2 regions of the Streptomyces sp. NPDC007945 genome follow, and region 2 is predicted to be linked to the other one. Evidence: riboswitches for the same ligand, from Rfam matches in the RefSeq annotation. Region 2 holds a riboswitch; the other holds the start of a gene.
The links. Region 2 has a riboswitch for glycine ahead of gcvP (aminomethyl-transferring glycine dehydrogenase). Riboswitches for the same ligand answer to the same signal wherever they lie in the genome.
Positions count from the first base shown of each region.

Region 1: linked by a shared signal. The riboswitch ahead of gcvT (glycine cleavage system aminomethyltransferase GcvT) and the one ahead of gcvP (aminomethyl-transferring glycine dehydrogenase) in region 2 are both predicted to bind glycine.

Region 1 covers NZ_JBIBJV010000002.1:250,150-261,368, forward strand. The annotation lists gene ACFZCF_RS06455 (oligopeptide/dipeptide ABC transporter ATP-binding protein) at 1-1,032, opposite strand, end outside; gene ACFZCF_RS06460 (ABC transporter ATP-binding protein) at 1,029-2,021, opposite strand; gene ACFZCF_RS06465 (ABC transporter permease) at 2,023-2,982, opposite strand; gene ACFZCF_RS06470 (ABC transporter permease) at 2,982-3,977, opposite strand; gene ACFZCF_RS06475 (ABC transporter substrate-binding protein) at 4,070-5,737, opposite strand; gene ACFZCF_RS06480 (enhanced serine sensitivity protein SseB C-terminal domain-containing protein) at 5,965-6,759, opposite strand; gene ACFZCF_RS06485 (enhanced serine sensitivity protein SseB) at 6,815-7,555, opposite strand; gene ACFZCF_RS06490 (AAA family ATPase) at 7,655-8,317, opposite strand; glycine riboswitch at 8,491-8,594, shown strand; gene gcvT (glycine cleavage system aminomethyltransferase GcvT) at 8,747-9,886, shown strand; gene gcvH (glycine cleavage system protein GcvH) at 9,964-10,341, shown strand; gene glyA (serine hydroxymethyltransferase) at 10,366-11,219, shown strand, end outside.
Region 2 covers NZ_JBIBJV010000010.1:8,232-19,450, forward strand. The annotation lists gene ACFZCF_RS26935 (MerR family transcriptional regulator) at 96-725, shown strand; gene ACFZCF_RS26940 (DNA polymerase IV) at 883-2,334, shown strand; gene ACFZCF_RS26945 (PRC-barrel domain-containing protein) at 2,478-2,849, opposite strand; glycine riboswitch at 2,963-3,061, shown strand; gene gcvP (aminomethyl-transferring glycine dehydrogenase) at 3,241-6,126, shown strand; gene ACFZCF_RS26955 (DUF5999 family protein) at 6,197-6,403, opposite strand; gene ACFZCF_RS26960 (hypothetical protein) at 6,737-7,327, opposite strand; gene ACFZCF_RS26965 (glutamate-cysteine ligase family protein) at 7,925-9,430, shown strand; gene ACFZCF_RS26970 (CPBP family intramembrane glutamic endopeptidase) at 9,533-10,333, shown strand; gene ACFZCF_RS26975 (PhzF family phenazine biosynthesis isomerase) at 10,424-11,219, opposite strand, start outside.

The DNA.
Region 1 (11,219 bases), on a different contig from region 2:
CGCCGGGATCACGACCGCGCCGGTGCCGCCCGCCATGGGGAGCTCGCCCGACCGGATCTCCCGGGTGAAGTGGCAGGCCACCTTGTGGCCGTCGCCCACGTCCGTGAGCTCCGGGCGCTCCTCGGAGCACTTCGGCTGGGCCCACGGGCAGCGGGTGTGGAAGCGGCAGCCGGCCGGCGGGTTCGCCGGGGAGGGCAGGTCGCCGGTGAGGAGGATCCGCTCGCGCCGCTCCTCGACCTCCGGGTCGGGGACGGGCACGGCGGACATGAGCGCCCGCGTGTACGGGTGCAGCGGCTCCTCGTACAGCGTGTCGCTCGGCGCCTCCTCGACCAGGGAGCCGAGGTACATCACGCCGATGACGTCCGAGATGTGCCGGACGACGGCGAGGTCGTGGGCGATGACCAGGTAGGTCAGGCCCATCGACTCCTGGAGCTCCTCCAGGAGGTTGATGACCTGCGCCTGGATGGAGACGTCGAGCGCGGAGACCGGCTCGTCGCAGATGATGAGGTCGGGCTCCAGGACCAGCGCGCGGGCGATGCCGATGCGCTGGCGCTGGCCGCCGGAGAACTCGTGCGGGTAGCGGGAGAGGCTGTTGGCGGGCAGGCCCACCTTGGCGAGGATCTCCCGGATCTTCTCCCGCCGCTCGTCCTGGTTCGCGCCGATCCCGTGCGCGGCCATGCCCTCGCTGAGGATCGACTCGATGTTCTGGCGCGGGTTGAGGCTGCCCAGCGGGTCCTGGAAGACCATCTGGAGCCTGCGGCGGAAGGAGCGCAGCTCCTTCTCCGGCAGCTTGGCCACGTCGGTGCCGTCGAGGACGACGGAGCCGTCGGTGACGTCCACGAGCCGCAGCACGGCCCGCCCGAGGGTGGTCTTGCCGCAGCCGGACTCGCCGACGAGGCCGTACGTCTGGCCCGCCTCGACCTTGAGGGAGATACCGTCCACGGCGTACACGTGGCCGACGGTGCGGTCGAAGAGGATGCCCTTCTTGACGGGGAAGTGGACCTTCACGCCGTCGAGTTCGAGCAGGCTCATGCCGGTACCTCCGTCGTGGCGAGGACCGGGTTCGCGCAGCGGGCGCGGTGGCCGGCCGCGCGCGGTTCGGTCAGTTCGGGCGTGCCGGTGAGGCACTCCATCTCGTACCGGTCGCAGCGCGGGGCGAAGGCGCAGCCGTCGGCCCAGGCGATCTGGTCGTTGATGGATCCGCGGATCGGGTGGAGCGGTTCGCCGCGCGGGGCGTCGAGCCGGGGGATGGAGCCGAGCAGGCCGTGGGTGTACGGGTGCGTCGGGTGGGCGAACAGCTCGCGCCGGCCGGCCGACTCGACGACCTTGCCGGCGTAGAGGACGTTCACCTGGTCGCAGAGGCCGGCGACGACACCCAGGTCGTGGGTGATCATCAGCAGCGCGGTGCCCTCCTGGTCGACCAGTTCCTTGAGGAGTTCGAGGATCTGGGCCTGGATGGTGACGTCGAGCGCGGTGGTCGGCTCGTCGGCGATGAGCAGGCGGGGGGCGCAGGCCACCGCCATGGCGATGAGCGCGCGCTGCCGCATGCCGCCGGAGAGCTGGTGCGGGTACTCCTTGAGGCGCCGGTCCGGGTCGGGGATGCCGACCCGGTCGAGGAGGTGGGCGGCCTCCTTGCGGGCGGCCTCGCCCTTCAGGCCGCGGTGGCGCTGGAGGATCTCGGTGACCTGGACGCCGATGGGGACGACCGGGTTCAGCGAGGACAGCGGGTCCTGGAAGATCATCGCCATCTCGCGGCCGCGGAGGTCGCGCAGCTTCGAGGGCGGGAGCTTCAGCAGGTCGGTGCCGTCGAGTTCGGCGCGGCCGCCGAGGGTGACGCCCTTGGCGGGCAGCAGCCCCATGAGGGCGAGCGAGGTCACGGACTTGCCGCAGCCGGACTCGCCGACGAGGCCGACGACCTGGCCCTGGTCGACGCTGAAGGAGACGCCGTTGACCGCCCGGACGTCCTTGCGGCCGCGGCCGCCGAAGGTGACGGTCAGTTCGTCCACGGTGAGCAGTGCCATGTCAGCCTCGCAGCTTCGGGTCGAGGGCTTCGCGCATGGCCTCGCCGAGCAGGGTGAAGCCGAGGGCGGTGATGACGATGCCGACCGCCGGGTACATGGACATCATCGGCTCGTTGTCGAAGAAGCGCTGGGCCGCGGAGAGCATGACGCCCCACTCGGGCACCGCGGGGTCGGGGTTGCCGAGTCCGAGGTAGGAGAGGGCGGCGGCCTCGATGATGGCGGTGGCGAGGCTGAGCGTCGCCTGGACGATCACCGGGCTCAGCGAGTTCGGCAGGATCTGGGTGACGACGATCCGCCGCTTGCGGATGCCGAGCGAGCGGGCGGCGAGGACGTAGTCGCTGCCGCCCTGGGCGAGCATCGAGCCGCGCAGGAGGCGGGCGAAGACGGGGATCTGCACGACGCCGACGGCGATCATCACGGTGGTGAGGGACTGGCCCATCACGGCGGCGACGGAGACGGCGAGGAGCAGCGAGGGCAGCGCGAGGAGGATGTCGGTGACGCGCATGATGGCGTCGTCGATCCGCCGGCCGGCCTTTCCGCCGAGGGTGGCCGCCGCGCCGGACACGATGCCGACGAGGGCGCCGATCAGCAGGCCGATGAGCATGGAGACGACGCCGACGAGCAGGGTCTGGCGGGCGCCCACGAGCATCCGGGAGAAGAGGTCGCGGCCGAGGTGGTCGAGGCCGAACCAGTTCTCGGCGCGGGCGCCGACGAACTGGCCCCGGTTGGAGAAGACCTCGCCGCGCCAGGTCTGTTCGGCCGGGCCGTACGGGGCGATCCACGGGCCGATGATCGCGAGCAGGACGAAGCCGGCGATGATCACGGCGCCGATGATCGCCATCTTGCTGCCGCGCATGCGGCGCATGGCCTCGCGCCAGAGGCTGGCGCCGCTGGAGGTCTCGGTCTTCGCCGTGAGCTGGGCGAGCCGGTCGATCTTGGAAGCAGTGGTGGTGAGACTCATCAGTGCACCCGCACCCTCGGGTCGATGACGCTGTAGGCGAGGTCGACGAGCATGTTGATCACCACGTAGATCATGGCGATGAACAGGATGAAGCCGACGAGCACCGGGTAGTCGCGGGCGTCGATGGCGGTCCGGATGAAGGAGCCGATGCCGCCGAAGGTGAAGACGGACTCGGTGAGCACCGCGCCGGAGAGGAGGCTGCCGGTGAGCAGGCCGACGGCGGTGACGACGGGGAGCATCGCGTTGCGCAGGACGTGCCGGCCGCGGACGACCCGGCGCTCCAGGCCCTTGGACTCGGCGGTGCGGACGTAGTCCTCGCCGAGGACCTCCAGGACGCTGGCGCGGGTCATGCGGACGATGACCGCGAGCGGGATGGTGGCGAGGGCGATGCCGGGCAGCACGAGGTGCATGAGGGCGTCCCAGGCGGCGTCGAGCTCGCCGGTGAGGACGCCGTCGAGGACGGCGAGGCCGGTGACGCTGGTGGCGTCGATGCCGGTGGTCTGGCGGCCGTAGGTGCCGAAGATGTCGCCGAAGGCGGCCTTGAGGAGCTGCGCCAGGAAGAAGACCGGGATGCAGATGCCGACGAGGGAGCCGGAGACGGAGGCCACGTCGAGCCAGCCGCCGCGCTTGCGGGCGGCGAGGTAGCCGAGCGGGATGCCCACGCTGATGGCGATGAGCATGGCGGCGAGGCTGAGTTCGACGGTGGCGGGGAAGCGCAGCACGAACTCGTCCCAGACGGGCTGTCCGGTCTGCACCGAGGTGCCGAGGTCGAGGTCGAGGAGTCGCTTGAGGAAGCGTCCGTACTGGACGTAGATCGGCTGGTCGAGTCCCAGCGCGCGGTTGATGCGCGCCACGTCGGCCTCGGTCGCCCGCTCGCCCAGGATCGCTGAGGCGGGTCCGCCGGGCAGCCGGTTCAGCCAGATGAAGAGCAGAACCGACAGGCCGAGCAGGGTGGGTATGAGCTGGAGAAGTCGTCGTACGACGAGTCGCAACACCCCGCGTGCCCCTTTCTTGCGTGTGGAGGGTGGATGCGCGGACGCCCGGTCACGACAGGAGCGCGTGACCGGGCGGAGCGCTTACGGGTGTGTTACTTGAAGGAGACCTCGGCGAAGTTCTCCTGCGTCAGCGGGGAGACCTTCGGCGGGACCACGTTCTTGCCGAACGCGATGGCCGGCGGGGAGGAGGTCAGCGGGACGCCCGGGAGGTACTCCATGATCGTCTCGTTGGCGGCCTTGTAGAGGTCCGTGCGCTTGGTCGGGTCGCCCTGGAGCGATCCGGCCTTCACCGCGTCGAAGACCTTCTTGTCGTCGAAGCCCCACTGCTTGCCGGGGCCGGCGAACCAGGTGCCGATGAAGTTGTAGCCGTCGTTGAAGTCACCGGTCCAGCCGAAGATGTGGAGGGCGCAGTCGCCGCTCTCCACCGCGTCGACGTAGTCCGGGTTCCACTTCTTCGGCTTCGGGTTGACCTTGATGCCGGCCTTCTCCAGGTCGGCCTTGATCAGCTCGAAGATGTCCTGCGGGGCGGGCATGTACGGGCGGGTGACCTCGGTCGGGTAGCAGAAGTCGATCGACAGGCCGCTCGCGCCGGCGCCGGCGAGGAGCGACTTGGCCTTGGCGGTGTCGAACGGGTACTGCTTCACCTTGTCCGAGTGACCGGCGACGGTGTCGGGCATGAACTGGGTCGCGACCTTGCCGCCCTCGGGCAGCTGGGTCTTGACGATGTTCTCGCGGTCGACGGCGTGCGCGATGGCCTGGCGGACCTCGGGCTTCTTCAGCGCCGGGTTGGCCCCCTGCGTCATGCCGAGGTAGAGCAGGTTGAAGACGTCACGGGTCGGGACCTGGAAGCCCTCGCCCTCCAGGGTCTTGATGTCGGCGGGCGCGACGAGGTCGTAGCCGTCGATGTCCCCGGCCTGGAGCGCCGCGCGGCGGCCCTCCTCGGTGTCGATCGTGCGGAAGACCAGGTTCTTCACCTTGGCCTTCTCGCCCCAGTAGTCGTCGAAGCGCTCCAGGCTGACTTCCTTGTTGCCCTTGTTCCACTTCGTGATCTTGTACGGGCCGGTGCCGGCGACCGTGCCGGCCTCCTGGCTGTACTTGGGGTACGAGATGGCGTCGCCGGCCTCGGTGAGCTGCTGCTTGGCGTACTCCGTGAGGGCCTTCGGCGAGTGGATCGCGAGGGCGTTCAGGGAGAAGCCGCCGGGCAGGTTGGCGGAGGGCTCGAAGACCTCGATGACGGCGGTGGAGTCGTCCTTGGCCGTGCAGGACTTGTAGTTCGCCTTGGGCGTCTCCTTGTCCTCGTTGGCCTTGAAGCCGCCCATGATGGTCTGCCAGTAGTACGAGACCGCGCTCGACTGGTAGGTGCCCTTCCAGTTGAACCAGTAGTCGTAGTTGGCGCAGACCGCCTTGGCGTCGAACGCCTCGCCGTCGTGGAACTTCACGCCCTTGCGGAGGTTGAAGGTCCAGACGGTGCCCTCGGGGTTGCTGGACCACTTCTCGGCCAGACCGCCGACGAGCTTGCTGCCGCCGGGCTCGTGCTCCAGGAGCGCCTCGAACGCCTGACGGGTGATCCGGAAGGTCTCGCCGTCGCTCGCGAGGGCCGGGTCGAGGGAGGCCGGGTCGCCCGGGGCGCCGAACACGAAGGTGTCCTTGGCCCCGCCCTTGTCCCCCTCCTTCCGCTCACTCGCACAACCCGTGGCGATGAGGCCGACCGCGATGGCCGCCGTCAGAGCCCGGGTCGACCGGGAATTGAGTATGCGCATGGGTCCACCCCTGGGTCGCCCTGTCTGGTCTTGACCGGCCGAACGCTACTGGCGAGTGACGCGGCAGAGAACAGTCCGCATAGCGGTGATACCAACCTGAGACCCGGACACTCACCAAAACGGTCCGTTGCCGGACATCGACGGCCTGAGCGGTCTCAAAGCGGACGCAAAACCCCGTCCTGGCAAGGAAATTCGGCCAGAACGGGGCAGGAGGGGACAGCGGACGGTCAGCGGTGCTGCGCGGGCGGGTAGCCGTATCCCGGACGAGCGGATCCCGCATGCTGGGACGGCGCTCCGTGCGCGTCGCGGTCGTAGAAGGGCCGGGCGTGGGCCTTCAGCCAGAGCGCCACCGGGTCGTACGCGTCGGAGAGCGCGACCGTCGAGACGGGCAGCCCCTCGGGGACCGCGCCGATCGACTGGCGCATCATCGCCCGCACCTCGTCGACGGCCGCGGCCGAACCGTCGTACAGGTCGAGGCCGATGACCAGGTACGGGGTCCCCAGCGCGGGCTGCACCCAGCCGCGGCGCAGCGAGCGGACGGCCGGGGTCCGGTGTGCGTTCTGGGTGAGCTGGGCGTAGAACTGCGGCATCTCCAGGGCGGGTTCGGAGACCCGGAGCGGTCCGGCGGGCATCCGGTCGAGGCCGGTGGCGATCCGGCGGAGGTCCGCCCACGGGATGCCCACGCCGCCGCCGGGGGCGTGCGGGTTGAGCCAGACGCCCCAGCGCTCGGGGTAGAGGGAGCGGGCGATCTCGCGGCCGGTGACGCGCTCGTGGGCGCGGTGCCAGCCGGAGGCGGCGAGTTCGCCGGGCGAGGTCACACAGGGCGCGTAGCCGTGCCCGTCGACCTCCATGTTGCCGTACTGGGCGTCCGGCGAGCCGGGGGCGCCCTGCCAGAGCAGCATGTACAACTCGCCGTCGGCGAGGGCGTGCAGCAGGCCCTCGTACGCGTCGTAGCGTCCGGGCGCCACCTGGCGCAGCATCTGCTCGACCTCTCCGGTCGCGGCGCTGCCTGACGCGCTCACCCTGGGTCCCGCCCCTCTGTCTGTCTCGTACGGCTCGTGTTCGGTGTTCGGTGGATCAGTGGACCGCGCGCTGGTAGAAGGGGCGCACCCGCTCCAGCATCCAGTCTCCGACGGGGTCGGCCGCCATGTCGAGGAGGATCAGGTTCACCGGCCAGGCGACCTCGACCCGGCCGAGGGCGCGGCCCAGCGCGTCCAGCGGGGCGTTGCGGTCGACGCCGTCCCAGCCCACGAGCTGGACGCCGATGAAGAGGGCGGGTTCGGTGCCCTCGACGCTGGCGAGCGCGCGGCGGGCGGTGGCGACGACGCCGCCGGCCTCGAACTCGGCGGAGGCGGCGGCGAGGAAGTCGACGGGGTCGTCCTGCCAGTCGGGCTCGAAGAGCCGGACCCGGCCGCCGGACGCGGGGCCGTCCAGGGCGGTGCGGCCGACCCGGCAGAGCTCGGCGACGGCGGGCGGGGGCAGCGGGACGCCGACGGTGCCGCCGGGGTTCACCGCGATCCCGAGCTGGGGCGGCAGGCCGCGGGCGAAGTCACGGGCGGGCGCGACGGTGAAGGACATGTGGGTGCCGACGCAGGCGAGGAACTGCTCCTGGGAGCTGAAGACGGGGACGAAGGCGCCGCCGCCGATCTCCATCGTGGGGAGGTCCAGATCGGGGCTGTCGGGGCCGCCGCCGTTCGGCAGCGGGACCCACACCTGACTGCGACCGAGCACCTCGATGAGCCGGCCCCCGGCCGCGGGCTCCCCGAGCGCGGCGGCGAGCGCCTCCTCCAGCTCGTTGCCCGGCCACGTCACGTCCACGGTGGTTGCGTCCCCTTCTCGTACGGCCCTGGTCCCGGCCGTCCCGCAGCACCCTAACGCCGCCCCGCCCCGGCTGTGACCAGAACCCGGCCCGAGGCCTCACACCGGGGCGCGGAAGCCGATCCGGCGCAGCGCGGCCGCCGCGTCCCGGTCGAGGAGGGTGGCGGACGCGCAGCCGCGCGGCGGGCGGCCCGCCTCGACGGCGGCGACGAGCCGGCCGACGGCCCTGCGGTGCCGGGCGAAGGCGTACGCGGACACCCCCCGGCCCCGCTCCCGCTGGCCGTCCCTGGCGGTGTCCGGGTCGACGTCGAGGAGGACGAGGTGGAGGGCGCGGCCGCGCCGGGCGGCCGCGCGGGCCAGCCAGCCGCGGACCCAGGACTGGGTGCCGCAGTCGTGGACGAGGACCCCGGCGTCCGAGCGCAGGGCCCGGTGGAGCCCGGCGTAGTGCGCGATCCTGACCAGCGGGCGGTAGAGCGCGTACGGCACGAAGGAGGGCATCCGCGCCTCCCAGCGCTCCCGGACGTCCTGGGAGTCGATGCCGAGGCCGGCGGCGGCCCGCCGCAGCAGGGTGGACTTGCCGCTGCCCGGCAGCCCGGAGACGACCACCACGTCGCCGGCGGCGAAGGTGAGGACGCGCGGTCCGCGGCCGCCCCGGTCGCGCAGGTCCCGCACCACGCGCCCGCCCCGCCGGGTCCTGGCGCGGGCCCGCTGGACCGGTATGGCGGCATCGCCCGCGAAGGCGCCGGTGTGCTGCATCCTCATCGCTGCTCCCCCTGTCGGGTCCCCGGGGGACGTGTCGGGGACCTCACGGAGACCCTTGCCCACGAAGTGTAAAGAAACGGTAATCCGAGACAAGCGATTTGCGGCGCCGACACCGTGTGCGAGGATGTGCGCGCCAGGCGCGCGCAGCGCCCCACAACCGCATACCGGCCGCTCGAATCCGCGCGGGAGAGTTCCGGACCGGCCCGCTGGGCCGCCCGGGCGCCGAAGGAGCAAGACCCTCCCTTGAATCTCTCAGGCCCCGTACCGCGTGGACGAGGCAGATCTGAAAAGCGGGACACCCGTCGTGTCCCCACCCAAGGTGCAAGCCGGGGATGCCCCCGGTGAACCTCTCAGGTTCCATGACAGATGGGGAGGAACATCCTTGCCTGTCATGTTTTCCGCCTTCGGGAACCGGGAGCCACGTCCACCATGAGCACCACCCCCCGTCTCACCGCCCTCGATGCCCTGCATCGTTCCCTGGGCGCGACCATGACCGACTTCGCCGGCTGGGACATGCCGCTGCGGTACGGCAGCGAGCGCGATGAGCACAACGCCGTCCGCACCAGGGCCGGTCTCTTCGACCTCTCCCACATGGGCGAGATCACCGTCACCGGCCCGCAGGCGGTCGACCTGCTCGACTACGCCCTGGTGGGGAACATGTCCACCATCGGCCCCGGCCGCGCGCGCTACACGATGATCTGCCAGGAGGACGGCGGCATCCTCGACGACCTGATCGTCTACCGCCTCGGCGAGACCGGGACCGGGTCTCCTGAATACATGGTCGTCGCGAACGCCTCCAACGCCCAGACCGTCCTGGACGCCCTGGTGGCCCGCTCGCGGCACAACGGGGGCTTCGACGCCGAGGTCCGCGACGACCGCGACGCGTACGCCCTGCTCGCCGTGCAGGGCCCCGAGTCCCCCGGCATCCTGAAGCAGCTCACCGACGCCGACCTGGACGGCCTGAAGTACTACGCGGGCCTCCCCGGCACCGTCGCCGGCGTCCCGGCGCTGATCGCCCGCACCGGCTACACCGGCGAGGACGGCTTCGAGCTCTTCCTGAAGCCGGAGCACGCCGAGGGCGTGTGGAAGGCGCTCACCGAGGCGGGCGCGGACGTCGGCCTCATCCCCTGCGGCCTGTCCTGCCGCGACACGCTGCGCCTGGAGGCGGGCATGCCGCTGTACGGGCACGAGCTGACCACCTCGCTCACCCCCTTCGACGCCGGTCTGGGCCGGGTCGTGAAGTTCGAGAAGCCGGGCGACTTCGTCGGCCGCAAGGCGCTGGAGGCCGCCGCCGAGCGCGCCGAGACCGCCCCGCCGCGCAAGCTGGTCGGCCTGGTCGCCGAGGGCCGCCGCGTCCCGCGCGCCGGCATGCGGGTGGTCGCGGGCGGCGAGGTCGTCGGCGAGATCACCTCGGGCGCCCCCTCCCCCACGCTCGGCGAGCCGATCGCGATGGCGTACGTCGACGCGGCCCACGCGGCCCCCGGCACCGAGGGCGTCGGCGTGGACATCCGCGGCACCCACGAGCCGTACAAGGTCGTGGCGCTGCCGTTCTACAAGCGACAGAAGTGACACGGTCGTCCCGGATCCCGTCTCACCCCGCAAGACCCCCGTACATCCGCACTCCCCCGGTACAGGAGAATCAGGTCATGAGCAACCCCCAGCAGCTTCGCTACAGCAAGGAGCACGAGTGGCTGTCGGCCGTCGAGGACGGCGTCGCCACGATCGGCATCACGGAGCACGCGGCCAACGCGCTCGGTGACATCGTCTTCGTCCAGCTCCCCGAGGTCGGCTCCACCGTGACCGCCACCGAGGAGTGCGGCGAGCTGGAGTCCACCAAGTCCGTGAGCGAGCTGTACTCCCCGGTGACCGGTGAGGTCGTCGAGGCGAACCAGGACGTCGTCGACGACCCGTCGCTGGTGAACTCCGCCCCGTTCGAGGGTGGCTGGCTGTTCAAGGTGCGCCTCACGGCCGAGCAGGACGACCTGCTCACCGCCGACGAGTACACCGCCTTCACCGCAGGCTGACCGAGACCCCCTAGGGATCGCTTCATGTCGCTTCTGAACACTCCCCTCCACGAGCTGGACCCGGACGTCGCCGCCGCCGTCGACGCCGAGCTCCGCCGCCAGCAGTCCACCCTCGAGATGATCGCCTCGGAGAACTTCGCTCCGGTCGCGGTCATGGAGGCCCAGGGCTCCGTCCTCACCAACAAGTACGCCGAGGGCTACCCGGGCCGCCGCTACTACGGCGGCTGCGAGCACGTCGACGTGGCCGAGCAGATCGCGATCGACCGGATCAAGGACCTGTTCGGCGCCGAGTACGCCAACGTGCAGCCGCACTCCGGCGCCTCCGCCAACCAGGCCGCGCTCTTCGCGATCGCCCAGCCGGGCGACACGATCCTGGGTCTCGACCTGGCGCACGGCGGCCACCTCACCCACGGCATGCGCCTGAACTTCTCGGGCAAGCAGTTCAACGTGGTCGCGTACCACGTGGACGAGGCCGGCCTGGTCGACATGGCCGAGGTCGAGCGCCTCGCCAAGGAGCACCGCCCGAAGGTGATCATCGCCGGCTGGTCGGCGTACCCGCGCCAGCTGGACTTCGCGGAGTTCCGCCGGATCGCCGACGAGGTCGAGGCGTACCTGTGGGTCGACATGGCCCACTTCGCGGGCCTGGTCGCGGCCGGTCTGCACCCGAACCCGGTCGAGTACGCCGACGTGGTGACCTCCACCACGCACAAGACGCTCGGCGGCCCGCGCGGCGGCATCATCCTGGCGAAGAAGGAGTTCGCGAAGAAGCTGAACTCCTCCGTCTTCCCGGGCTTCCAGGGCGGCCCCCTGGAGCACGTGATCGCGGCCAAGGCCGTCTCCTTCAAGGTCGCGGCCTCGGAGGAGTTCAAGGAGCGCCA
Region 2 (11,219 bases):
ATTATCACTCGGCGTGCCGAGTGTGGCGATCGTTGACGCACCCCTAGCGACTGCCTACCTTCGAGTGGGCAGGTCAAGGACGGAGGGTCGGCGTGATGAGCAGCGCGGACGGTACGGCAGGGAGCTCGCTCGGACGCACGTCCGGGGAGAGCACCGCGTATCCGCTTCACGGCAGTGTGGGCGACTTCGGTGGCTTCGGGACGGAGGCGGCGAGCGTCGGGGTGGCGGACGAGGCGATCGGATACCGCGGTCCCACGGCCTGCGCGGCCGCCGGCATCACCTACCGCCAGTTGGACTACTGGGCGCGTACCGGGCTCGTCGAGCCGAGCGTGCGGCCCGCGTACGGCTCCGGAACCCAGCGGCTCTACAGCTTCCGGGACGTCGTCGTCCTCAAGATCGTCAAGCGGTTCCTCGACACCGGCGTCGCGCTCCAGAACATCCGGGCCGCCGTGCAGCACCTGCGCGCCCGGGGGTTCCGCGACCTGGAGCGGATGACGCTGATGAGCGACGGCGCGACCGTCTACGAGTGCTCCTCGCCCGACGAGGTCGTCTCGCTGCTCCAGGGCGGCCAGGGCGTCTTCGGCATCGCGGTGGGCGTCGTGTGGCGGGACGTCGAGGCGGCGCTCTCGCAGTTGCACGGGGAGCGCGTCGACACCGGGGAAACCCTGGTGGGGCACAACCCGCAGGACGAGCTGGCGAGACGCCGGCGCGACCGGGCCGTCTGACGGCCTCGGGCGGTACGCAGGCGCGCGGACGCGGGTCGCTTCTCCGGACGGTCTCGGTTCCGACGGTCTCCTTTCCGGATGGTCTTCTTTCCGGACGGCCGCGCGCGGGACCCTTGCGCAGCGGCCTTTGTCAGTGGTGTGGGGGAGGATCGGTGGTGTGAGAGCCGCCCCCACGATCCTCCATCTCGACATGGACGCCTTCTTCGCCGCCGCCGAGCAGGCGTCGAAGCCGAGCCTGCGCGGCAAGCCGGTGGTCGTGGGCGGTCTCGGGCCGCGCGGAGTGGTCGCCACCGCCTCGTACGAGGCGCGGCGCTTCGGCGTGCACTCGGCGATGCCGATGGGGCAGGCGCGGCGGCTCGCGCCCCACGCCGCGTACCTCGTACCGCGCTTCGCCTTCTACCGGGCGATCAGCGGGCAGGTGATGGAGCTGCTCGGGCGGCTGTCGCCGCTGGTGGAGCCGCTCAGCCTCGACGAGGCCTTCGTGGACCTGGAGGCCGGCGGGCTCGCGGACGACAGCGCCAGCGCCCGGGCCGTGGGGGAGCGGCTGCGCGCCGAGATCCTGGCGACCACGGGGCTGACGGGCTCGGTGGGGCTCGCCGGCTCCAAGATGCTCGCGAAGATCGCCTCCGAGGAGGCCAAGCCGGACGGCCTGGTGCTGTTCGAGCCCGGGACCGAGCGGGCGCTGCTCGCACCGAGGTCCGTGCGCATCATCCCGGGGGTGGGCCCGGCGACCGGTGACCACCTGCGGCGGGCCGGGATCACCACGGTCGCCGACGTCGTGGAGGCCGGCGAGGACGAGCTCGTACGGATCCTGGGGCGGTCGCACGGCGCCTCGCTGTACCGGATGGCGCTGGGACACGACGGGCGGCCGGTGGTGGCCGAGCGGGACGCGAAGTCGGTCTCGGTGGAGGACACCTTCGACATCGACCTGCACGACCGGACGCGGATCCGCCTGGAGGTCGAGCGGCTCGCGGAGCGGTGCGTGGAGCGGCTGCGGCGCTCGGGGCACTCCGGGCGGACGATCGTCCTGAAGGTGCGGCGGTACGACTTCTCGACGCTGACGCGGTCCGAGACGCTGCGGGGGCCCACGGACGACCCGCTGGTGGTGCGGGAGGCGGCGGAGCGGCTCCTGGAGCTCGTGGACACCACGGGAGGGGTGCGGCTCCTGGGCGTGGGGGTCAGCGGGCTCGCGGACTACACGCAGGAGGACCTCTTCGCCCAGGCGGAGGCGGGCGCGGAAGCGGAGGCAGAGGCAGAAGTGGGCGCCCGGGCCGAAGCGGGGGGCGCGGAGGGTGAGGGCGGAGGACGCCCGGTGGCGTCGCCGACGGCCGCCGCGCCGCCCACCGCGACCGAGACCGCCACCCGGCGGTGGGCGCCGGGGAACGACGTGCGGCACGCGGTCCTCGGGGCGGGCTGGGTGCAGGGCAGCGGGCTCGGGCGGGTCACCGTCCGCTTCGAGGAGCCCGGGAGCACGGCTCCCGGGCGGGTGCGCACCTTCTCGGTGGACGACCCGGAACTGGAGCCGGCCGATCCGCTGCCGCTGGTCCCGGGAGGGGCGACGGGGGCGGAGCCCGCCGCGCGAGCGCACGCACCGGGAGCCGCTTCCTGATCCGGCTTGATCCGGCGCCTCCCGGCCTGTTCGGCCTGGTCCCGCCCGGAGCGGCCTGATCCCGGCCCGATCCCGCCCGGACGGCCTTCGGCCGGCGTGATCCGGCGATCCGGCCGGATCTCGTCCGATGCGGAGGACGCGATCTAGGCGGGGTCCTCCTGGCCCGCGATCCGGCCGAAGTCCGGGATCGCCTCCGAGGGGGGCGGGAGGGTCAGTTCGTAGTGGCGGTAGAGCTGGAGCTCCTGCTCGGGGGAGAGGTGGCGGCCCACGCCGAAGTCCGGGGCGTCCTTGATCAGGGAGCGCTCGAAGGGGATGTGGAGGCCGTCGTCGGTCAGCTCGCTCGGTTCCAGGGGGACGAACGCGTCCCTGCCGAACAGGCCGGTGCGGACCGCGGCCCACTCGGGGATGCCGGTCGCGTCGTCCAGGTACACCTCGTCCACGGTTCCGATCTTGTGTCCGTGACGGTCGAACGCCTTGCGGCCGATCAGGCTGCGCGGATCGATGTCGGTCTGCACGGTCCCTCCAACTGGTCGCAACTGCTCTACACCCCTACGAAAGTGCACATCTGGGATGTCGGCCACTTGAGCGAAGGGACCGACAACCGCGCTGGTAGGCTGGCTGTGGCTGTCGACACCGTGCGGGAGAGTCCATCGGAGAGGTTTCCGGTGGCGCCGAAGGAGCAAATCCTCCCCGGAATCTCTCAGGCACCCGGTACCGCGCGGGCGAGGTCACTCTGGAAAGCAGGGCGGGCGTCCGACGGCATCCGCTCTCACCGACGGTGAAAGCCGGCGTGCCCCCGGGCGTGCCGGTGAAGCTCTCAGGTTGAGATGACAGAGGGGGAGGCCGTCCGGGCACCCGCGCCGTGGTGCCCCTCGCAGGTCGTGACGACCAGGAGGCCCCCGCATCATGACCGCCAACCGCACCCCGCTCTCCGAGCTCGAGCAGGGCATCCCCTTCGAGCAGCGGCACATCGGACCCGACGCCGAGGCGCGGGCCAAGATGCTCGCCCAGGTCGGCTTCGGCTCGCTCGACGAGCTGACGGCCGCCGCGGTGCCGGACGTCATCAAGAACGCCGAGGCGCTGGCCCTTCCCGGCGCCCGCACCGAGGCCGAGGTCCTCGCCGAGCTGCGCGTCCTCGCCGGCCGCAACGAGGTGCTGGCCCCGATGATCGGCCTCGGCTACTACGGCACCTTCACCCCGCCGGTGATCCTCCGCAACGTCATGGAGAACCCGGCCTGGTACACGGCCTACACGCCCTACCAGCCGGAGATCTCGCAGGGCCGCCTGGAGGCGCTGCTCAACTTCCAGACGATGGTCGCCGACCTGACCGGTCTGCCGACCTCGGGCGCCTCCCTCCTCGACGAGGGCACCGCCGCCGCCGAGGCCATGGCGCTCGCGCGCCGTGTCGGCAAGGTCAAGAACGGCGTCTTCCTGGTCGACGCCGACGCCCTGCCGCAGACCATCGCCGTCATCGAGACCCGCGCCGAGCCGACCGGCGTCGAGGTCGTCGTCGCCGACCTGAGCCACGGCATCCCCGCCGAGATCGCCGAGCGCGGCGTCTTCGGCGTCCTCCTCCAGTACCCGGGCGCCTCCGGCGCGGTCCGCGCCATCAAGCCGCTGATCGACGCCGCCCACGAGCTCGGCGCGATCGTCACCGTCGCCGCCGACCTGCTCGCGCTCACCCTGCTCGAGTCGCCCGGCTCGCTCGGCGCGGACATCGCCGTCGGCACCACCCAGCGCTTCGGCGTCCCCATGGGCTTCGGCGGTCCGCACGCCGGCTACATGGCCGTCCAGGACAAGCACGCCCGCTCCCTTCCCGGCCGCCTCGTCGGTGTCTCCGTCGACGCCGACGGAAACAAGGCGTACCGCCTCGCTCTCCAGACCCGCGAGCAGCACATCCGCCGCGAGAAGGCCACCAGCAACATCTGCACCGCCCAGGTGCTCCTTGCCGTGATGGCCGGCATGTACGCCGTCTACCACGGTCCGGACGGTCTCAAGCAGATCGCTCAGCGCACCCACCGGTACGCCGCCATCCTCGCCGCCGGCCTCACCGCCGGGGGCGTCGAGCTCACCCAGGGCGCCTTCTTCGACACCGTCACCGCCCGCGTGCCGGGCCGCGCCGACGCCGTCGTCGCCGCCGCCCGCGCGGCCGGCGTCAACCTGTACCGCGTCGACGCCGACCACGTCTCCGTCTCCTGCGACGAGACCACCGGCCGCGAGCAGCTCGCCGCCGTCTGGGCCGCCTTCGGCGTGACCGCCGACATCGAGGCCCTCGACGCCACCACCGAGGACGCCCTCCCGGCCGCGCAGCTGCGCTCCGACGCGTACCTCACCCACCCGGTCTTCCACGCGCACCGCTCCGAGACCTCGATGCTGCGCTACCTGCGCCGCCTCGCGGACCGCGACTACGCGCTCGACCGCGGCATGATCCCGCTCGGCTCCTGCACCATGAAGCTGAACGCGACCACCGAGATGGAGCCGGTGACCTGGCCCGAGTTCGGCCAGATCCACCCCTTCGCGCCGATCGACCAGGCCCAGGGCTACGTCACGCTCATCACCGAGCTGGAGGAGCGCCTGGCCGAGGTCACCGGCTACGACAAGGTCTCCATCCAGCCGAACGCCGGTTCGCAGGGCGAGCTGGCCGGTCTCCTCGCGGTCCGCGCCTACCACCGCGCCAACGGCGACGAGCAGCGCACCGTCTGCCTCATCCCGTCCTCCGCGCACGGCACCAACGCCGCCTCCGCCGTGATGGCCGGCATGAAGGTCGTCGTCGTGAAGACCGCCGAGGACGGCGAGGTCGACGTCGAGGACCTGCGCGCCAAGATCGCGCAGCACCGCGACGAGCTCTCGGTGCTGATGATCACCTACCCGTCGACGCACGGCGTCTTCGAGGAGCACGTCGCCGACATCTGCGCCGAGGTCCACGAGGCCGGCGGCCAGGTGTACGTCGACGGCGCCAACCTCAACGCGCTGGTCGGCCTCGCCAAGCCGGGCCACTTCGGCGGCGACGTCTCGCACCTCAACCTGCACAAGACCTTCTGCATCCCGCACGGCGGCGGTGGCCCCGGCGTCGGCCCGGTCGGCGTCCGCGCCCACCTCGCCCCGTACCTGCCGAACCACCCGCTCCAGCCCACCGCGGGCCCGGAGACCGGCGTCGGCCCGATCTCGGCCGCTCCGTGGGGCTCGGCCGGCATCCTGCCGATCTCCTGGTCGTACGTCCGCCTGATGGGCGGCGAGGGCCTCAAGCGCGCCACCCAGGTCGCCGTCCTCGCGGCGAACTACATCGCCAAGCGCCTGGAGCCGCACTACCCGGTCCTCTACACCGGCCCGGCCGGGCTCGTCGCCCACGAGTGCATCGTCGACCTGCGCCCGCTGACCAAGGCGACCGGCGTCACCGTCGACGACATCGCCAAGCGCCTGATCGACTACGGCTTCCACGCCCCCACCATGTCCTTCCCGGTGGCCGGCACGCTGATGATCGAGCCGACCGAGTCCGAGGACCTGGCCGAGCTGGACCGTTTCTGCGACACGATGATCGCGATCCGCGCCGAGATCGAGAAGGTCGGCTCCGGCGAGTGGCCCGCCGAGGACAACCCGCTGCGCAACGCCCCGCACACCGCGGCCGCGCTCGGCGGCGAGTGGGCCCACGCCTACGACCGCGACGTGGCGGTCTTCCCGGCCGGCGTCTCGACCGCCGACAAGTACTGGCCGCCGGTCCGCCGCATCGACGGCGCCTTCGGCGACCGGAACCTGGTCTGCTCCTGCCCGCCGCTGGACGCGTACGACCACTGAGCGACGGCATGACAGAGGGCCGGTCCGGGGTCACCTCCGGGCCGGCCCTCGGCGCTCTCCGAGCTCCCGCTCAGGCCGCCGTCGTCACCCGGCCCGCCGTCAGCGGCCGGTGCGGAGCGATGATCTGCCCGTCCGGCAGCAGTTCGCCGGTGTCCTCGAAGAGCAGGACACCGTTGCACAGCAGGCTCCACCCCTGCTCCGGGTGGCACGCCACCGGAGCGGCGGCCTCACGGTCGGCGGAGTCGGCGGTGGGACAGGCAGGCTGGTGCTGGCACATGGATGGGTTCTTTCGCTGCGTCGTGGTGGATGTCCTGCGGCTCTGCGCGCTCATGGCCGCCCCCGTCGGTCGGTTCGGTTCCGGTCCCAGTCTTGCCGCACGGACGGTCTTCCGCAGGTATTTCGCGTCAGCTCGTCCGCTCCTGGGAAGACGCATCACCCGCAGGGGCGGTTCACGTCAACGACCCCGTCCTTTCGGGTGGTTCGGGGTGGCCCGACCGGGCTAGTCCGTCCGGGAGGGCTGTTCGGGTACGACGTTCGGGCAGCGATCGCGGACAGCTGTGCGCCCCGTGACCCGGGCGGGCGGGTCACGGGGCGCGGCAGCCGGGCTCCGTCAGGCGGACGCGGCGGAGCCGAGCAGCGGCGGCGGGGCGAGGCGGGTGCTGAGCACGGGCAGCAGGTCGGCCACCCGGTAGGGGCGGTTGGCGGCGATGCCGGGCGGCGCGGGGGCGAGCGGGAGCAGTACGTCGGCGGATTCCGCGCCCGGCTCGGTGCCGTCGGGGTCCGGTTCGGCGTGCAGCCAGAGCGTGAGCATGTACAGCTCCGGCACCGAGAGGAGCCGCGGCTCGTACGTGCCGGGCAGCGCTTCGGCCTGGACCAGCGCCCGTTCCGTGGCGGCGACGTACGGCCCCTCGAAGAAGTGCGAGAACGACCAGCCGTCCGGCGTGAGCATGGTGTCGGCGGCGGCCACCGCACGGTCCCCGCTGCGGATCAGGAACCGCCAGCCGACGAGCCGGGTGCCGGGCTCGTGCCCCGGGGCCCCGGAGATGCGCAGCACGTGGACGGGCAGCGGGAGTTCGGGGCTCAGCGGTCCCGCGGCGGCCCGCAGGGCCGGGGTGCGGGCCTCTCGGACGGCCGTGGGCGAGCCCAGTGCCGCGAGGACACTGCGCAGGGCGGGCGCGGGGGCCGGGGAGGATCGGAGCATCGTGTGGGTCGCCTCTCGCTCAGGAGACACGGGGATACGGATACGGGTGCGGGTTGCTGGTACCGGTCTCGGTACGGCTCTCGTGCGGTGCTGGTACGTACCGGTCTCGGTACGGGTACGGCCATGCGCGGCGGCGGGGCCGGGTACGACGGCGCTGTCGCGACGGGGGCGGAGCGGGGGGCCACGGGTCGTGGCCGTACGCCGGCGCTCTGCCTCGTCCGCGGAGTTTATACGACACGTGTTCAGAGATTGTTTCCGCTAGACCCCGCCGATATTCCTGACAAGGCGTCATCAGGTCGTATCCCGCGCGCGATGCGGCGGAATCGGAGCGGGGACAGGATCTCCGTCCTCACATTCCCCGGCGAGCCGGACGCCAGAATTCCGAAAGCCCCGACCCGGCCGCGCCGGGAGGCAATATGACATTGGTATATGTCCACGACCGGTCCGATGGCGGAGATCCCCGCGGGAGCCGGCAGGTTCGTACCAGACTATCCGTGGAGCGGCCGGAAACGCAGGCGTTGTCGATCAGTGGCGTGGGCATCATCGTCCGTACGCGCGGCCCCGCCCGGTGGCCGCCCACGCGGGAGGGAAGCCTCGATGGGGGAGAAGGTCGTGACGGACGGGTTCGGCCCGGCCGACCGGCAGCGCTACCGGCGCAAGCTCCAGCAGTGTCTGGCGGGGCTCGCCCGGCTCCTCGCGGAACAGCGCTTCGACCGACCGCGCAACCTCATGGGCGTCGAGATCGAACTCAATCTCGCGGGCTCCGACGGACTCCCGAGGATGCTGAACGACGCCGTCCTGGAAAAGATCGCCAGCACCGATTTCCAGACCGAACTCGGAATGTTCAACCTGGAAGTGAACATCGCCCCGCGCCGGCTCGGGGGCCACGTTTTCGACCGGCTCGCGGAAGAGCTGCGCACGGGCCTGGGATATGCCGACCGGCAGGCCGCCGAACTCGACGCCGGGGTCCTCATGATCGGGATACTGCCGACCCTCACCCAGCGCGACCTCGTCTTCGAGAACCTTTCCGGGGCCGACCGCTACGCCCTGCTCAACGACCAGATCCTGGTCGCCCGCGGGGAGGAGATCACCGTCGACATCCAGGGCGTCGAAAGGCTCCGGCACACCTCGGAGTCGATCATCGCGGAGGCCGCCTGCACCTCCGTGCAGCTCCACCTCCAGGTGACGCCGGCCCGCTTCGCCTCCGTCTGGAACGCGGCCCAGGCGGCGGCCGGAGTGCAGATAGCCCTCGGCGCCAACTCGCCCTTCGTCTTCGGGCGGGAGGTGTGGCGCGAGTCCCGCCCGCCGCTCTTCACGCAGGCGACCGACACCCGTCCGCCCGAACTCCAGTCCCAGGGCGTCCGGCCGCGCACCTGGTTCGGCGAGCGGTGGGTGGACTCGGTGTACGACCTCTTCGAGGAGAACGTCCGCTACTTCCCCTCGCTGCTGCCGCTGTGCGACGAGGAGGACCCCCTGCGCGTCCTCGACGACGGCGGGGTGCCGCAGCTCAAGGAGCTCGTCCTGCACAACGGCACGGTCTACCGCTGGAACCGGCCGGTGTACGGCTGGGTCGACGGCGTCCCGCACCTGCGGGTGGAGAACCGGGTCCTGCCCGCCGGCCCCACCGTCACCGACGTCATCGCCAACGCCGCCTTCTACTACGGGCTGGTCCGCTCGCTCGCCGACGAGCCGCGCCCGCTGTGGAAGCGGATGGACTTCGCGGACGCCGAGGCCAACTTCGACGCCGCCTGCCGCCACGGCATCGAGGCGGAGCTGCGCTGGCCCCGGCCGGGGCGGGCGGGCGGCGTCGCGAGCCGGCCGGCCGCGCGGCTCGTCCTCGACGAGCTGCTGCCGCTGGCCGCCGCCGGGCTGGACGCCTGGCACGTCGACCCGGCCGACCGCGACTTCTACCTGGGCGTCATCGAGCAGCGGTGCCGCCGCCGGGTCAACGGCGCGTCCTGGCAGGCCGCCACCTTCCACCAGGCACTGGAGGGCGGCCTCGACCGGGACGCGGCCCTGGCGGCCACCACCCGGCGCTACCGGGCGCTGATGCTGGAGGGCGAGCCGGTGCACACGTGGCCGGTGGGGGTGGCGGGAGCCTGAGCCCGCCCTGGATGGCGTTCCGGGCGGGGCGTCGCGCATGATCGTCGTACGGGGGCCGCGGTCCGGTCCCCGGGACGGTCGTGACGCGAACGGGAGACGGGTGTGGTGGCGGAACAACGGGTGGTGGACACCGGCCCGCCCGGAGGCGGTCTGTCGCGCCGGGTGCTGGGCTCCGAGACCCTCATCGTGCTGGCGCTCTCCCTCGGCGCGAGCGCGGTCTCCTCGCTGATCAGCTTCGTCGGCTCGCTGACCCGGCCCGGCGCGCTCAAGGAGCAGGCGGCCACCCTCAACGGCTCGTACGCCCCCGGGCGCCCCTGGCTCGACCTCAGCTGGCAGCTCTTCGGCATCGCCACGGCGCTCGTCCCGGTGGTGCTCGTCGCCCATCTGCTGACGCGTGAGGGCTCCGGACCGCGGGCCATCGGCTTCGACCGGACCCGGCCCTGGCCCGACCTGGGGCGCGGAGCGCTGGTGGCGGCCGGCATCGGCAGCGCGGGCCTCGCCTTCTACCTCGCGGCCCGGGCCTCCGGCTTCAACCTCACGGTGGTCCCCGAGTCGTTGCCGGACGTGTGGTGGAAGTACCCCGTCCTGATCCTCTCGGCGATCCAGAACTCCGTCCTGGAGGAGGTCATCGTCGTCGGCTATCTGCTGCGCCGGCTGGACCAGTTGGGCTGGACGCCGATGCGCGCCCTGGTGGCGAGTTCGGTGCTGCGCGGCTCGTACCACCTCTACCAGGGCATCGGAGGCTTCATCGGCAACATGGTGATGGGCGCCGTCTTCGTGCTGCTCTACCGCCGCTGGGGTCGGGTGGGGCCGCTGGTGGTCGCCCACGCGCTGCTCGACATCGTGGCCTTCGTCGGCTACGGGCTGCTGGCCGGGAAGGTGGACTGGCTGCCCACCGTGTGAGCGTGGGACGAGGCGGGGCCGGAGGGGCGTACGGAAGGATCGTGCGCCCCTCCGGCGTTCCGGGCGGAGACTGCCGGCGTTCCGGGCGGGTCAGGCGTGCAGTTCGCCCTCGATGACCGTCACGGCGTGTCCGGTCAGCAGGGTGCGGTCGCCGCGCAGTCGGGTGCGGACCAGGCCGGTGCGGGCGCCGCCCTGGAAACCGGTCAGCTCGTCGCGGCCGAGGCGGGCCGACCAGTACGGGGCGAGCGCGGTGTGGGCGCTGCCGGTGACCGGGTCCTCGTCGATGCCGACGGCGGGGAAGAAGCCGCGCGAGACGAAGTCGTAGCCGCCCTCGGGGTCGCCGGCGAGAGCGGTCGCGATCACCCCGCGCGTGGCGAGGGCCCGGAGCGCCGCGTGGTCGGGGGCGAGGCCGCGGACGGTGGCCTCGTCGCGCAGCTCGACGACGAGGTCGCCGATGTGGGCGGCGGTGTCGTGGACGGCGACGATCTCGGCGCCGAGCGCCTCCGCCAGGCCGTCCGGGACCGGGACCGGGGTGAGCGAGGAGGTGGGGAAGTCCATGGTGATGCCGCCGTCGGCCCCGGTGACGGCGCCGAGGACGCCCGAGCGGGTGGCGAAGCGGACCGGTCCGGTCGTGGCGCCGGTGGCGTGCAGGACGTGGGCGGTGGCGAGGGTGGCGTGGCCGCACATGTCGACCTCGGTGGTCGGGGTGAACCAGCGCAGCGCCCAGTCGGCCTCGCCGCCGGCGGGCAGCGGGTGGGCGAAGGCGGTCTCGGAGAGGTTGACCTCGGCGGCGACCTTCCGCAGCCAGTCGTCCTCCGGGAAGGCGGTGGCGGAGTCGAGGAGGAGGACTCCGGCGGGGTTGCCGGAGAAGGGGCGGTCGGTGAAG